2 regions of the Mesorhizobium sp. C089B genome follow, and region 2 is predicted to be linked to the other one. Evidence: predicted binding sites of a transcription regulator. Region 2 holds the regulator's gene; the other holds the start of a gene.
The links. Region 2 encodes PhoB, which activates phosphate uptake and scavenging genes when phosphate is short. Its sites were predicted from a motif close to TGTCATNNANCTGTCAT; they were not measured.
Positions count from the first base shown of each region.

Region 1: NLY44_RS26605 (ceramide glucosyltransferase) is a predicted target of PhoB. The motif match lies at 3,232-3,248, and genes of this name have one in related genera.

Region 1 covers NZ_CP100469.1:5,407,882-5,415,271, reverse strand. Annotated here, with positions in the region: gene NLY44_RS26615 (2'-deoxycytidine 5'-triphosphate deaminase) at 1-502, opposite strand, end outside; SAM riboswitch at 643-720, shown strand; gene NLY44_RS26610 (O-succinylhomoserine sulfhydrylase) at 778-1,968, shown strand; gene NLY44_RS26605 (ceramide glucosyltransferase) at 1,980-3,131, opposite strand; gene apaG (Co2+/Mg2+ efflux facilitator ApaG/CorD) at 3,354-3,746, shown strand; gene NLY44_RS26595 (Hsp33 family molecular chaperone) at 3,932-4,963, opposite strand; gene argF (ornithine carbamoyltransferase) at 5,072-5,983, opposite strand; gene NLY44_RS26585 (aspartate aminotransferase family protein) at 6,002-7,201, opposite strand.
Region 2 covers NZ_CP100469.1:3,931,107-3,938,496, reverse strand. Annotated here, with positions in the region: gene pstC (phosphate ABC transporter permease subunit PstC) at 4-1,464, shown strand; gene pstA (phosphate ABC transporter permease PstA) at 1,461-2,777, shown strand; gene pstB (phosphate ABC transporter ATP-binding protein PstB) at 2,795-3,619, shown strand; gene phoU (phosphate signaling complex protein PhoU) at 3,661-4,365, shown strand; gene phoB (phosphate regulon transcriptional regulator PhoB) at 4,382-5,071, shown strand; gene NLY44_RS19445 (ROK family protein) at 5,102-6,337, opposite strand; gene xylF (D-xylose ABC transporter substrate-binding protein) at 6,604-7,390, shown strand, end outside.

The DNA of each region.
Region 1 (7,390 bases), 1.5 Mb from region 2:
GCGCGTTGCCGGTGCGAAAGCGGATCTGCGACAGTCGCGATCCGGCGCGCACGACGATCGGGAAGGTGCGAGGACTGACTTCAAGATAAAGCGGCCCGTGATAGCCGGCGGCGATCTTGTCGAACTCATGGCCGCGATCGGTCATCACCCGGGTGAAGATGTCGAGCCGGCCTGTCGAGCTCTTCGGGTTGGCCGAGGCCGACACGTTTGCGGGCAGCGCCAGGCTTTCGAGCAGCGGCACGATGTAGACGCAGCCGGTTTCCAGGACCGCGCCCTCGGCGAGACTGAACTCATGCAATTTCAGCCGGTGAAGCTTGTCGGCCACCAGATGATCGGGACCCGGCAGGAAGGAGGCGCGCACGCGAAAAGCCTTGTCGCCGAGCCTGAGATCGAGGCTCGCCGGCTGCACCTGGTCGACATCAAGCGCGCGCGGCGACTTCAGCGCGCCGGACTGAAACAGCGCGGAAATGTCCTGATCGGGAAGAATGCCTGTCTGCCGCAAAAGGCTGGCTCCGCTCCAAGGTCGGTCTCTTTGTGGCAGGTTCTTGCCGCAAAACCGCTGGATATTATTGCGGAACCTGCCTGGTACAAACCTCTTAATGAAGCCGGCAATTGACGCAAGCGCAGGTGAGGTCTAAAGGGTCGTTATCCCGTGGTGATTTGGCCGGTCGGCTTGCAGCCACGTTAAACAAGTCGCTAAAGGACCGTCGGGCCGCAAGGCCATATGGACCGGTTGCGACTTTCGCGGCCGGTTTTTTTGTGTCTGGAACAAAAGCGATGAGCACCAAGAAGCGTAACTGGAAGCCTCAGACCGCACTCGTGCACGGGGGAACACTGCGTTCCCAGTTCGGCGAGACGTCGGAAGCGATGTATCTCACCCAGGGCTATGTCTATGAAACGGCGCAGGCCGCGGAAGCCCGTTTCAAGGGCGAGGAGCCGGGCTTCATCTATTCGCGCTATGCCAACCCTACCGTCGACATGTTCGAAAAGCGCATGTGCGCGCTGGAGGGTGCCGAAGATGCGCGCGCCACGGCGTCCGGCATGGCGGCGGTGACGGCAGCGCTCCTGTGCAGCGCCAAGGCCGGCGACCATATCGTTGCGGCGCGCGCGCTGTTCGGCTCCTGCCGCTGGGTGGTGGAGACGCTGGCGCCGAAATACGGCATCGAGGCAACGCTGGTCGACGGCACCGACATCGCCAACTGGGAAAAGGCGGTGCGGCCGAACACGAAACTGTTCTTCTTGGAAAGCCCGACCAATCCGACGCTGGAAGTGGTCGACATCGCAGCGGTGGCGGCGCTCGCCACCTCGATCGGCGCCAGGCTGATCGTCGACAATGTCTTCGCCACGCCCTTGCAGCAGAAGCCCTTGCAGCTCGGCGCCCATATCGTCGTCTACTCCGCGACCAAGCACATTGACGGCCAGGGACGCTGTCTCGGCGGCATCATCCTGTCGGACAAGAAATGGATCGACGAGAATTTGCACGACTATTTCCGCCACACCGGCCCGAGCCTGTCGCCGTTCAACGCCTGGACGCTGCTCAAGGGCCTGGAGACGCTGCCGGTTCGGGTGCGCCAGCAGACTGAAAGCGCGGCCAAGATCGCGGATTTCCTGGCAGGACGGCCGGAAATCGCCCGCGTCATCTATCCCGGCCGCGCCGACCACCCGCAGGCCGACATCGTCAAGAAGCAGATGACAGGCGGATCGACGCTGATCTGCCTCGACATCAAGGGCGGCAAGCAGGCGGCCTTCGCCTTGCAGAACGCGCTCGACATCGTGCTGATCTCCAACAATCTCGGCGACGCCAAGAGCCTGATCACCCATCCGGCGACCACCACGCACAAGAACCTCAGCGACGAAGCTCGCGCCGAGCTTGGCATCGGGCCGGGAACGCTCAGGCTGTCGGTCGGTCTTGAGGATACGGACGATCTGCTGGAGGACGTTGCGCAGGCGCTGAAGGCAGCCGGATAGGCCGCGAGGCGTCACGCTCCCGACGAAACCTCTTCCAGTTCGGCCGTCTTGGTGCCGATGGTCATGATGTTGCCGCGCCAGTCGACGGCGCCGCTCAGCCAGCCGCGCGCCCAGATGGCGGGAAGCATCATGTCGCGCACCATCATCGCCGGGACCATGCGCAGCGACAGGTGCCAGCCCTTGGCCGCGGCCAGCGCGCATTCGGGAATGTAGGCCGCCGTCAGCACGGCCAACACCGTGGCCGGCAGGCTGATGCCGGCACTTGCGGCCGCCACCAGCGCCAACGCCAGCGGCACGGCGACGCCGGTCAGGATCTCGGGTGCGAAAAACAGCGGGAAAGTGACGCGGCGCAACCGCGCCCAGCGCGCCTGGCGCGACCAGATGTCGGCAAGTCGGCGCTGCCCCAGTGGTTGCTCGAAAGGCGAGGCAACGAGATTGACGTGCAGGCCCAGTCCGTTGACCAGCTTGGTTGCAGCAGCATCCTCGGCGATCTCGGCGGCCAGCGCGCGGATACCGCCACTGGTATCGAGCATCGGCTTGTTCCACAGCATGCTCTTGCCTTGGGCAAAGCCGAGACCGAGCGCCTCGCCGGCATATTGCCAGCGCGCCTGCAGCGTGTTGAGGAACGCGCATTCGACCTCGGCCCAGAAGCCATCCGGCCGCGAGCCGATCGGCGTCGAGCAGATAAGCCCGGTATTGGTCCGCCAGGCCGCCATCAGGTGCTGGACGTAATCCCTAGGCATCAGCACGTTGGAATCCGCCAGAATAACCCAATGATAGCGCGCCGCTTCCCAGCCCTTGACGCAGTTGTTGAGCTTCGGGTTGCTGCTGACGCGGTCGTCGCCGATCAGCAGCCGGGTCGGCACGTTGGGAAACAGGACGATCGCCCTGTTTATCAGTTCGACGACCGGGTCGTCGGCGTGAGCGACGCAGAAGATCAGTTCGTAGATCGGCCAGTCAAGCGAGAAAGCTCGCTGCAGCGTCTCTTGTGTGAACGGCTCCACGCCGCGCGACGGCACGACGATCGAGACCGGCGGCTGCTCGTTGGACGGCGGAGGGATGAGACGGCGCGCTTTCAGCTTCGACGATGCAAGCAGGATGCTGGCGAGATTGGAAAGAAGCAAAGCGGAGGAAGCGAAGGCGGCTGTGAGAGCTGGTTCCATCGAGATCTGGTCACTCCGGAAAGGCCGCTCGCGGCTGCTTTGTCAGTCGACAGATGGGCCTTGAGTCGCCGGCAAGGTTTGCGCACACCAACATTGTCATGTGTCACTTAAATGACATTGTTTGTCGGCACCTGCGCTTTGAGGCTGGCAGGACATGCCGCTCTGCGCGTATCAAACCGCATGGCGCGACAAATGTTCCCTGCCGCGCAACCGGAGCAGCCCATGTACCGCGCCGTCACGCGCAACATCGAAGTGCAGGTCAGACCGTTCTACCTGGAGGACCGCTCGGACCCGGCGGAGAACCGTTATGTCTGGGGCTACCAGGTGACGATCGACAACCAGTCGGACGATTTCGTGCAGCTTATGGCGCGTTACTGGCACATCACCGACGGCAGCGGCCGGGTCGAGGAAGTGCGCGGCGCCGGCGTGGTCGGCGACCAGCCTGAGCTCAATCCCGGCGACAGCTATCAATACACGTCAGGCTGCCCGCTCTCAACGCCCTCCGGCTTCATGGTCGGCCACTACACCATGCGCAACAAAAAGGGCGAGACGTTCGACGTCGCTATTCCCGCGTTTTCGCTGGATCTGCCGGGGACCCGACGGACGGTGAATTAGGGGTTTTCTCCCCGTCACTATACGGGGAGAAATGCCCGGCAGGGCAATGAGGGGCAGCGCCAGAGTCATGAGGTTATCTTCCACGCACATGACCTAGGCTATGCGCGGCCATTCACCAAAGTTCGCGCTGCCCTCATCCGCCCTTCGGGCACCTTCTCCCCGTGAACGGGGAGAAGGAAGAGATGCTACTGAGTTGCAAACTCCGCCGGGTCGAAGTCGTACTGCTTCGAGCAGAACTCGCAGGCGACGTGGATGCCGCCATCTTCGGTGCTGTCCTTGATCTCCTGCGCGGAAAACCCCTCGAGGATGCCGCGTATCTTGTCCCTTGAGCAGGAACATTGGTCGGCGACCGGCACGCCGCCGAAGACGCGCACGCCATGTTCGTGGAACAGCCTGTAGAGCAGCCGCTCGGCGCCGATGGTCGGGTCGATCAGCTCGGTCGGCTCGATGGTGCCGAGCAGCGCCACCAGCTCGCGCCACGAATTGTCGGCCGGCTCCTGCGTCACGTCACGCGGATCGCCGTCGCCGCCCGAAATGTCGGGCACGCGCATGCGCTCGGGTGACTGCGGCAGGAACTGCGCCAGGATGCCGCCGGCGCGCCACTGCTCACGAGCGCCGCCGGGACCTGGCGTCAGAAGCTTGGCCACCGACAGCCTGAGGTCGGTCGGGATCTGCTCCGACTGGCGGAAATAGGTGCGCGCGGCGTCCTCCAGCGTCTCGCCGTCGAGCTGGACGATGCCCTGATAGCGCTGCGTGTGCGCGCCCTGGTCGATGGTCAGCGCCAAAACGCCGCTGCCCAGCAGCGTCTGCTGCGAGGTCTGGCCTGCGGCCACCAGGGCCTCCAGCCGGTCGGCGTCGAAACGCGCATAGGCGCGCAATGCCGAAGGCGTGGAGAAATCCGCGACCAGCATGTCGACCGGGCCGTCGGTGCGGGTCTGCAGGATGAACTTGCCTTCGAATTTGAGCGAGGTGCCGAGCAGCACCGTCAGCACACAGGCTTCCGCGAGCAGGCGGGCGACCGGCTCGGGATAGTCGTGACGGTTGAGGATGGCGTCGAGCATCGGCCCGAGTTGCACGGTGCGGCCGCGCACGTCGAGCGGGCCGACCTCGAAGGGTACGACATGATCGTCGCCGGCATAGCCGAACTCGCCGAGTTTGGGGTGATGTTCAGTCACTTGATGCGTTTCCAACATGACAAAGCTCCAGGGCGCGGCCATGCGGCCCGGAGGGGTGCATGCGTCCAAACGCGCTTGATTTGCGTGATGGGGCGCAAATAGGCATCGCGCCGCCCCGGATCAAGCGCTTGGAGATCAAGCGCCTGGAGATCAAGCGCCCAGACACCAGGCCAAAACCGCCTTCTGGGCGTGGAGCCGGTTCTCGGCTTCGTCGAAGACAACCGAATGCGGACCGTCGATGACCTCGTCGGTGACTTCCTCGCCGCGATGCGCCGGCAGGCAGTGCATGAACAGGGCGTCGGGCTTGGCCCTGGCCATCAGCGCCGCATTGACCTGATAGGGCGAGAAGACATTGTGGCCGCGGGCGCGGTGTTCCTGGCCCATCGACACCCAGCAGTCGGTGACGATGCAGTCGGCTTGGTCGACGGCTTCCTCGGGCGAGCGGGTGAAGTGCAGCTTGCCGCCATTGCTCTTCGACCAGTCGATATGCTTTTGCGCCGGCTCGCTGCCTTCCGGCACTGCGACGTTCAGGTTGAAGCGGAACCGCGCCGAAGCTTCGAGCAGCGAATGCAGCACGTTGTTGCCGTCGCCGGTCCAGGCGATGGTCTTGCCGGCAACCGGACCGCGATGCTCCTCGAAGGTCATGATGTCGGCCATCAGCTGACAGGGATGGGTGTCGTCGGTCAGCCCGTTGATGACCGGAATCGTGGCATTCTCGGTCAGCTCGAGCAGCCGCTCATGCGACGTGGTGCGGATCATGATGGCGTCGACATAGCGCGACAGCACCTTGGCGGTGTCGGCAATGGTCTCGGAACGGCCGAGCTGCATTTCGGTGCCGGTCAGCATGATGGTCTCGCCGCCGAGCTGTCGCATGCCGACGTCGAAGGACACGCGCGTGCGCGTCGACGGCTTGTCGAAGATCATGGCCAGCACCTTGCCTTCGAGCGGTTTGGTCCGTTCGCCGGCCTTGAGGCGCGCCTTGCGCACAACCGCATCGTCCAGCATCAGGCGCAGATCGCCTTCGGAAACGGCGGAAAGATCGGTGAAATGGCGAAGGCTCATCGGGAATGGTTCTCGGGATTACTTCGCGGCGGCCGCGGCGATGGCGTCGGTCAGGCCCTTGGCGCCGGCGCGGATGCGATCGAGCGCTTCGCCGATCTCGGCGTCGGTGACGGTCAGCGGCGGCAGCAGACGAATGACGTTGTCGCCTGCCGGCACCGCCAGCAGATGCTGGTCGCGCAGCGCCATGTTGACCTTGGTGTTGGGCATGGCGCATTTCAGGCCAAGCATCAGGCCGCTGCCCCTGATACCTTCGATGACATCGGGAAATTCGTCGGCGACCGCCGCCAGGCCCTGCTTCATCAGCAATGCCTTGCGCTGGACGTCTTCGAGGAAGCCGTCTTCCAGCACGACGTCGAGCACAGCGTTGCCGACCGCCATGGCCAGCGGATTGCCGCCGAAAGTGGTGCCATGCACGCCTGCCGTCATGCCGACGACAGCGTCGTCGGTGGCGAGGCACGCGCCCATCGGGAAGCCGCCGCCAATGCCCTTGGCAATCGCCATGATGTCGGGCGTCACGCCGGTCCATTCATGCGCGAACAGCTTTCCGGTGCGACCGATACCGCACTGGACCTCATCGAAGATCAGCAGCAGGCCATGCTGGTCGCAGAGCTGCCGCAGCCGCTTCAAGGATTGCGTCGGCACCGGGCGGATGCCGCCCTCGCCCTGTACCGGTTCGATCAGGATCGCGGCGGTCTCTGGTGTGATCGCCTTCTCGGCGGCGTCGATGTCGTCAAAGCCGACCTGGTCGAAGCCTTCGACCTTGGGGCCGAAGCCTTCGAGATATTTGTACTGGCCGCCGGCGGCGATGGTCGCCAGCGTGCGGCCGTGGAAGGCGCCTTCGAAGGTAATGACCCGGAAGCGCTCGGGATGGCCCTTGACGAACTGATAGCGCCGCGCCGTCTTGATCGCGCATTCGAGCGCCTCGGCGCCGGAATTGGTGAAGAACACCTTGTCGGCGAAGGTGGCGTCAGCCAGCCGCTCGCCGAGCCGGGCCTGCCCCGGGATCTCGTAGAGATTGGAGACGTGCCAGAGCTTGGCCGCCTGTTCGGTAAGCGCCGAGACCAGATGCGGATGGCTGTGGCCCAGCGAATTGACCGCGATGCCGCCAGCGAAATCGAGATATCGCTCGCCCTTGTCGGTAACCAGCCAGGTGCCTTCGCCATGATCGAAGGCCAAAGGGGCGCGGGCAAAGGTCTCGTAAAGCGCCGAACCGCTCATTATATGCGTCTCCGGTACCGGAAAAATCAAAAAAGCCGCCAAAGCGGCGGCCTTTGCGGCTTATCGTGTTTTTCGGCCATGAAGTCAACGAAAACGTCGTGCAGAGGCGCGTGGCCAGCTCCCGACGAGACGCCGGCTCATAAGCGACCGGGCAAGTTGGGGAAAACCTAAAAAACCGATTCGTGTTGC
Region 2 (7,390 bases):
GTGATGTCGTCCTTGCTCGTACTCGCCATAGTCATCGCCATAGGCGTGGTCGCTTTTGTGGTCGGCCGCCAGCGCGCAGCGGCGCAGGATACCGGCAAGGTCAAGCCGCATTCGCGCGCGCATTATCATGGCTGGTGGGCCTTTCTGCTCGCGGTCCTGCCTGCCGTCCTTTTGCTCGCCGTCTGGGATATCGGCTCTTCCTTCTATCTCGACCGGCATATCCATGCCGCTTTGCCCGAGCGCACCGCCGACACAAAGGTGGCCAGCGAAGCGCTCGACGCCAGCCTGGTGAAGAGCCTGGCCAAGGGCCTGCGCCGGCTCGATGGCGATACCGCACTTCCCGCTACTTTCGCCGAATTGCAGCCGCTGCTCGCCGCCAAGGGCGTGGCACTGGCCAGTGACACCCAGGACTATATGATCCCGATCGCGGTCGAGGCGAACCAGGTCCAGGACCGGCTCGGCCTGTTCAGCGCCGTGCTGACCTTCGCGCTGTCGGTCGCCGGCGCCTTCTATGCGCTGAGGCAGATCGCGCCGCGCGCCAGGGCGCGCAACAACGTCGAGAAGCTGATGCTGTGGGGGCTGCTTGCGGCCTCGACCATCGCCATCCTGACCACGGTCGGCATCGTGCTGTCGATGCTGTTCCAGACCATCACCTTCTTCGAGAGCGTGTCGCCGATGAGCTTCTTCTTCGGCACGGTGTGGGATCCGCGTTTCGCCGCCGCCGGTTCCGGCGGCAGCCAGGGTCAGTTCGGCCTGATCCCGCTTCTTGCCGGCACGCTCTACATCGCCGCCGTCGCCCTTCTGGTGGCAGTGCCGGTCGGGCTGATGTCGGCGGTCTACATGTCCGAATATGCCTCGCGCGGTGTGCGCTCGGTGGTCAAGCCGGCGTTGGAACTGCTGGCCGGCATTCCGACCATCGTCTACGGCATCTTCGCCGTTGTCACGCTCGGACCGTTCTTGCGCGACCTGTCGGCGGCACTCACCGGCGGCTCGCCCTTCATCCAGGGCCAGAGCATCTTCACCGCCGGTCTGGTGATGGGCGTCATGCTGATCCCGGTCGTGTCCTCTTTGTCCGACGACATCATCACCGCGGTGCCGCGCGCAATGCGTGACGGCTCGCTCGGCCTCGGCGCCACGCGCTCCGAGACGATCAAGCGGGTCATCCTGCCGGCCGCGCTGCCCGGAATCGTCGGCGCCATCCTGTTGACGGCGTCGCGCGCCATCGGCGAGACGATGATCGTCGTGCTGGCGGCGGGCGTCGCCGCCAATCTGACGGCCAATCCGTTCGAGGCGATGACGACCATCACCGTCAAGATCGTCAACCAACTGACCGGCGATCTCGAGTTCAACTCGCCGCAGACGCTGGTCGCCTTCGCGCTCGGCCTGACGCTGTTCGCGCTGACGCTGGTGATGAACATCGTCGCCCTCTACATCGTGCGCAAGTACCGGGAGCAGTACGAATGACCGACATCCCCCTGGACACGATGGCGGGTGCCGTCGCGCGTCCGCGCCGCGACATCGGGCTGAAGGCGCGCTATGCCGCCGAACGCCGGTTCCGCATCTATGGCGTGATTGCGATCTCGGTGGGCCTGGCGTTCCTGGCCATCATGTTGATCACCATCGTCTCGAAAGGCTACACCGCCTTCTGGCAGACGACGGTGACGCTTCCGATCACCTTCGATGAGAAGGTCATCGACCCCTCGAACAAGCGTGCCACAGACCCGAATGTGCTGATCAAGGCGAACTATCCCAAGCTCGCCGAAAACGCGCTGGTGGCCAAGCTCGGCATCGATCCGGCCAACAAGCCGATGATGCTGAAGCTCAAGGGCTTCCTGTCGGAAGGCGCGCGGGTCCAGCTGCGCGACATCGTCTCCGCCGATCCGTCGGTGATCGGCACGACGCGCGATGTCGACATCCTGGCTGCCGCCAATCTCGACTCGGCCTTCAAGGGCCAGATCGACCTCGGCGTCGATGAAGCGCGCCGCAAGGTGTCCAACCAGCAGATCGACTGGATGAACAAACTCAAGGCCGAAGGCGCGATGGCCGAGCATTTCAACACCGGCCTGTTCAGCTATGGCGCCTCCAGCCGGCCCGAGACGTCGGGCATGGGCGTGGCCATCATCGGGTCGTTCTACATGATGGTGATCGTGCTTTTGCTGGCGCTGCCGATCGGCGTCGCCGCCTCGATCTATCTCGAGGAATTCGCCAAGAAGAACCGCTTTACGGACCTGATCGAAGTCAACATCAACAATCTCGCGGCGGTGCCGTCGATCGTCTTCGGTCTGCTTGGCCTTGCCGTGTTCATCAACTTCCTCGGCATGCCGCGCTCGGCTTCCTTCGTCGGCGGCCTGGTGCTGACCTTGATGACATTGCCGACCATAATCATCGCCACGCGCGCCGCCCTCGCCGCGGTGCCGCCGTCGATCCGCTCGGCGGCACTCGGCCTCGGCGCCTCCAAGATGCAGATGGTGTTCCACCACATCCTGCCGCTTGCCGCCCCAGGCATCCTTACCGGCACCATCATCGGCCTGGCGCGTGCGCTCGGCGAGACAGCACCGCTGCTCTTGATCGGCATGGTCGCTTTCGTCGCCGATTATCCGGCGACGCCTTTCGATCCGGCGACCGCGCTGCCGGTGCAGATCTATATGTGGGCAAACGAGGCTGAGCGCGCTTTTGTCGAGCGCATGTCCGGCGCCATCATCATCCTGCTCGTCTTCCTCATGGCCATGAACATCACCGCGATCGTGCTCCGGCGCCGGTTCGAGCGGCGCTGGTAGAAAAAAGGCAATTTGGTATGAACATCATGACCGAACAGTCCCTTGAGAATGCAGTGGGCGACAAAATGAACGCCAAGTCGAACGAAGTCATCAAGATGCGCGGCGACAAGGTCGGCGTCTTCTACGGCGAGAAGCAGGCGTTGTTCGACGTCAATCTCGACGTCCGCCAGAACCAGGTGACGGCGCTGATCGGCCCGTCCGGCTGCGGCAAGTCGACCTTCCTGCGCTGCCTCAACCGCATGAACGACACCATCGATTCGGCGCGGGTGACCGGCAAGATCACGCTCGATGAAGACGACATCTACGACAAGAACATCGATGTCGTCGAACTGCGCGCCCGCGTCGGCATGGTGTTCCAGAAACCCAACCCGTTCCCGAAGTCGATCTACGAGAACGTCGCCTACGGCCCGCGCATCCATGGCCTGGCCAAGCGCAAGTCCGACATGGACCAGATCGTCGAGCAGAGCCTTAAGAAGGCTGCGATCTGGAACGAGGTCAAGGACCGCCTGCAGGAGCCCGGCACCGGCCTGTCCGGCGGCCAGCAGCAGCGCCTGTGCATCGCGCGCGCCATCGCCGTGTCGCCGGAGGTGATCCTGATGGACGAGCCCTGCTCGGCGCTCGATCCGATCGCCACCGCCCGTGTCGAGGAGCTGATCGACGAACTGCGCCAGAACTACACGATCGTCATCGTCACCCACTCGATGCAGCAGGCGGCGCGCGTGTCGCAGCGTACAGCGATGTTCCATCTTGGCTATCTCGTCGAGGAGGGCGCCACCGACAAGATGTTCACCAACCCCGACGACAAGCGCACCCAGGACTACATTACCGGCCGCTTCGGCTGAGCCGTCCGGCGGGTGAATTTTCAGGCACGAGGACCAAGACCATGGGTGAACATACCGTCGCCTCCTTCGATGAAGAGCTCGGGCAGATCAGTAAGCTGATCCGCGACATGGGCGATCTGGCCGGCTCGATGGTCAGCGGCTCGACCAGGGCGCTGCTCAATTCGGACAATGCGCTGGCACAGCGTGTCGTGTCCGACGACGCCATCATGGATGCGCGCCAGCGCGAACTGGACGACCGCGCCATCACGCTGATCGCCAAGCGCCAGCCGATGGCCAACGATCTGCGCGCCGTGGTCGGCTCGATCCGCATGGCGGGCGACCTCGAGCGCATCGGCGACCTCGCCAAGAACATCGCCAAACGCGTCGGCACCGTGGGCTTGAGCGTCACGCCGCGCGACCTCTCGCACTCCATCGATGCCATGGCGCAACTGGTGCTGATCCAGGTGCAAGGCGTCGTCGAGGAATATGCCGCCACCGATGCGGCAGCTCTTGCAAAACTCAGGAATGACGACGAGCGCATCGACGTCAAATACACGTCCGTGTTTCGTGAGCTCTTGACCTACATGATGGAAGATCCTCGCAACATCACCGCCTGCACGCATCTCTTGTTCTGCGCCAAGAATCTTGAGCGCATCGGCGATCATGTCACCAACATCGCCGAAAATGCGTATTATGTGCTGACCGGCCAGCAATTGCCCGCCAATCGTCCGAAGCAGGACGAGACGGCGATGGCCACGCCGGCCTGATGAGGGTGAACTGCCTATGATCGCGCCACGCATCATGGTCGTGGAGGACGAGGAGCCACTAGGCGTGCTCCTCCGCTACAACCTCGAATCCGAAGGCTATCACGTAGAGGTGGTGACACGCGGCGACGAGGCCGAGATCCGCCTGCAGGAAAACGTGCCCGATCTCCTAGTGCTCGACTGGATGGTGCCCGCTGTTTCCGGCATCGAGCTCTGCCGGCGGCTTAGAGTGCGGCCCGAAACCGAGCGGCTGCCGATCATCATGCTGACCGCGCGCGGTGAGGAAAGCGATCGCGTGCGCGGCCTGTCCACCGGTGCCGACGACTATCTGGTCAAGCCATTCTCGACGCCGGAGTTCATGGCGCGCGTGAAGGCGCTGCTGCGCCGGGCCAAGCCGGAAGTGCTGTCCAGCGTGCTCAAGGTCGGCGACATCGTGCTCGACCGCGAGTCGCACCGTGTCTACCGCAAGAAGAGCGAGATCAGGCTCGGACCGACCGAGTTCCGGCTGCTCGAATTCATGATGCGCCATCCCGGCCGCGTGTTCTCGCGCAGCCAGCTGCTCGACAATGTCTGGGGCGAGACGATCTACATCGACGAGCGAACCGTCGACGTCCATGTCGGGCGCTTACGCAAAGCGGTCAACAACGGCCGCATGCCGGATGTCATCCGTACCATTCGCGGCGCCGGCTACGCGATCAGGGAAGACTAGGATGCTGCGCGTCGCGCCGTTGCCGGCCATTCAGGCGACATGCTTGCCGGATTTGGCCTGAATGCCCGGCGCGAAAATCTCCTGATCGACGAAGCCGAGCGCGCGCATGGCACAGCCTTCGCGGATCAGCGGCAGCTCGTTGGGCTCGGTGTCGAAGGAGATCGATTTCGAGTGCTGGCCGCCGGCGGTCTGGGCGATCGCTTCGCGCAATGCCGGCTCGATCAGGTCGAAGGCGGCGGCGCTGACGCCAACCATGGCGACAGGCGCCGGGTCGATCAGCGCAAACAGGCTGCCGAGGCCGAAGCCGAGCGCCTCACCGGCCTTGCGATAGGCTTCGCGCTCCGGGCCATCGGTTTCGCGGGCGCGCGCGGCGAGTGCGCGCATATCAGCGTCGCCGATATCGACCGGCTCGGCATCTTCGCTCATCATTTTGGCGCTGCGCCAGATGGCGTAGTTTCCGGCATAGGCCTCGACGCAGCCGCGCCGCCCGCAGCGGCAGAGCGCGCCGCCCGGACGGTGGATCATGTGGCCGAACTCGCCGCCCGAGGAATGGGTGCCGGTGAACAGTTCGCCTTTCAGCACCAGCCCCATGCCGATGCCGTGCGACAAGAGGATCGCGATGAAATTGTCGCGGTAGCGCTCGGGCTGGCGCCATTGCAGGGCCACCGCCATCATATTGCAGTCGTTCTCCATGGTGGCAGGAATGCCGAATTCCGCTTCCAACATGTCGGCGAAGGCAATGTCGGTCAGTGGCGTGATTGGTGACCACAGCATGGCCCGCGCCTGCGAATCGGTGATGCCCTGGATGCCCATGGCAATGCGGGCGATGCTCTGGACATCGAGGTCCGGGTCCGCGAGACGCCGCCCGACGATTGCTACGCATTCGCCGATCAGCTCGTCGCGCGGCATGGTCAGCGTGTCGAGCCGGCGCTGTTCTTCCGCGACCACCTGGCCGGCATAGTCGATGACGGTGACGGAGAGGAAGTTCAGCGACAGCACCACGGTCATGACCGCCGCCGCTTCCGGGTTGAGGCCAAGGCCGACCTGCGGCCGGCCGCGTTTCAGCGAGCCGGTCTCGCCAGGCTTGCCTTCAATCAGGATGCCTTCTTGAATTAGATCAGACGAGATTGCCGATATCGTCGAATGGCTGAGGCCGGTGGTCGCCGCAATCTCGGTCCGCGACGGCTGGCCGGCCCGGCGCACGGCCGAAATCACCATCGCACGGTTGCGACGGCGCAGATCGTCGTGGCGGATCCCAACCGACATTTGTTTTCCTCCCGGCCTCCTCGCGCCTCATGATAGTGAAGGCGTTCGACGGCACCAGCCAAATATTGGCAGACGCCGGCAGCCCTGTCATTGTTTATTGCGGAGCTCGAAAAAATTCGGCAACGCCATCAGAATCCATCATAATCGATGTTGACAGTGCCTTATCATTGAACCAGTATTTTTTCGAGGCTCGAAAAAATGGAGCCTCTTTGTGCAGGCCTTCGGGCCGGTTTTGTCGCGCCGTGGGCGGCGCAGGGAGGGTTATAATGAACAGATTTGCAGCCGCCATGCTGGCGGGTGTCGCCATGTCGCTGGCGCTGATGTCGGTCGCGCAGGCGAAGGACAAGGTCATCGGCGTGTCGTGGTCGAACTTCCAGGAAGAGCGCTGGAAGACCGACGAGGCGGCGATGAAAACGGCGATCGAAGCCGCCGGCGACAAGTACATTTCGGCCGACGCGCAGTCCAATCCCGGCAAGCAGCTGACCGACGTCGAAAGCCTGATCTCGCAGGGCGCCAACTCGCTGATCATCCTGGCGCAGGACGCCTCGGCCATCGGCCCGGCGGTGCAGAAGGCGCTGGATGAAGGCATTCCGGTCGTCGGCTATGATCGCCTGATCGAGAACAAGGACGTCTTCTACCTGACCTTCGACAACAAGGAAGTCGGCCGCATGCAGGCCCGCGAAGTGTTCAAGGCGAAGCCCGAAGGCAACTATGTCTTCATCAAGGGCTCGGGCTCGGATCCGAATGCCGATTTCCTGTTCTCGGGCTCGATGGAAGTGCTCAAGGAAGCCATCGACTCGGGCAAGATCAAGAATGTCGGCGAGGCCTATACCGATGGCTGGCTGCCGGCCAACGCCCAGAAGAACATGGAACAGTTCCTGACCGCCAATGACAACAAGGTCGATGCCGTGGTTGCGGCCAATGACGGCACCGCCGGCGGCGTTGTCGCCGCGCTGACGGCGCAGGGCCTTGCCGGAACGGTTCCGGTCTCGGGCCAGGACGGCGACCATGCCGCCCTGAACCGCATCGCGCTCGGCACGCAGACGGTGTCGG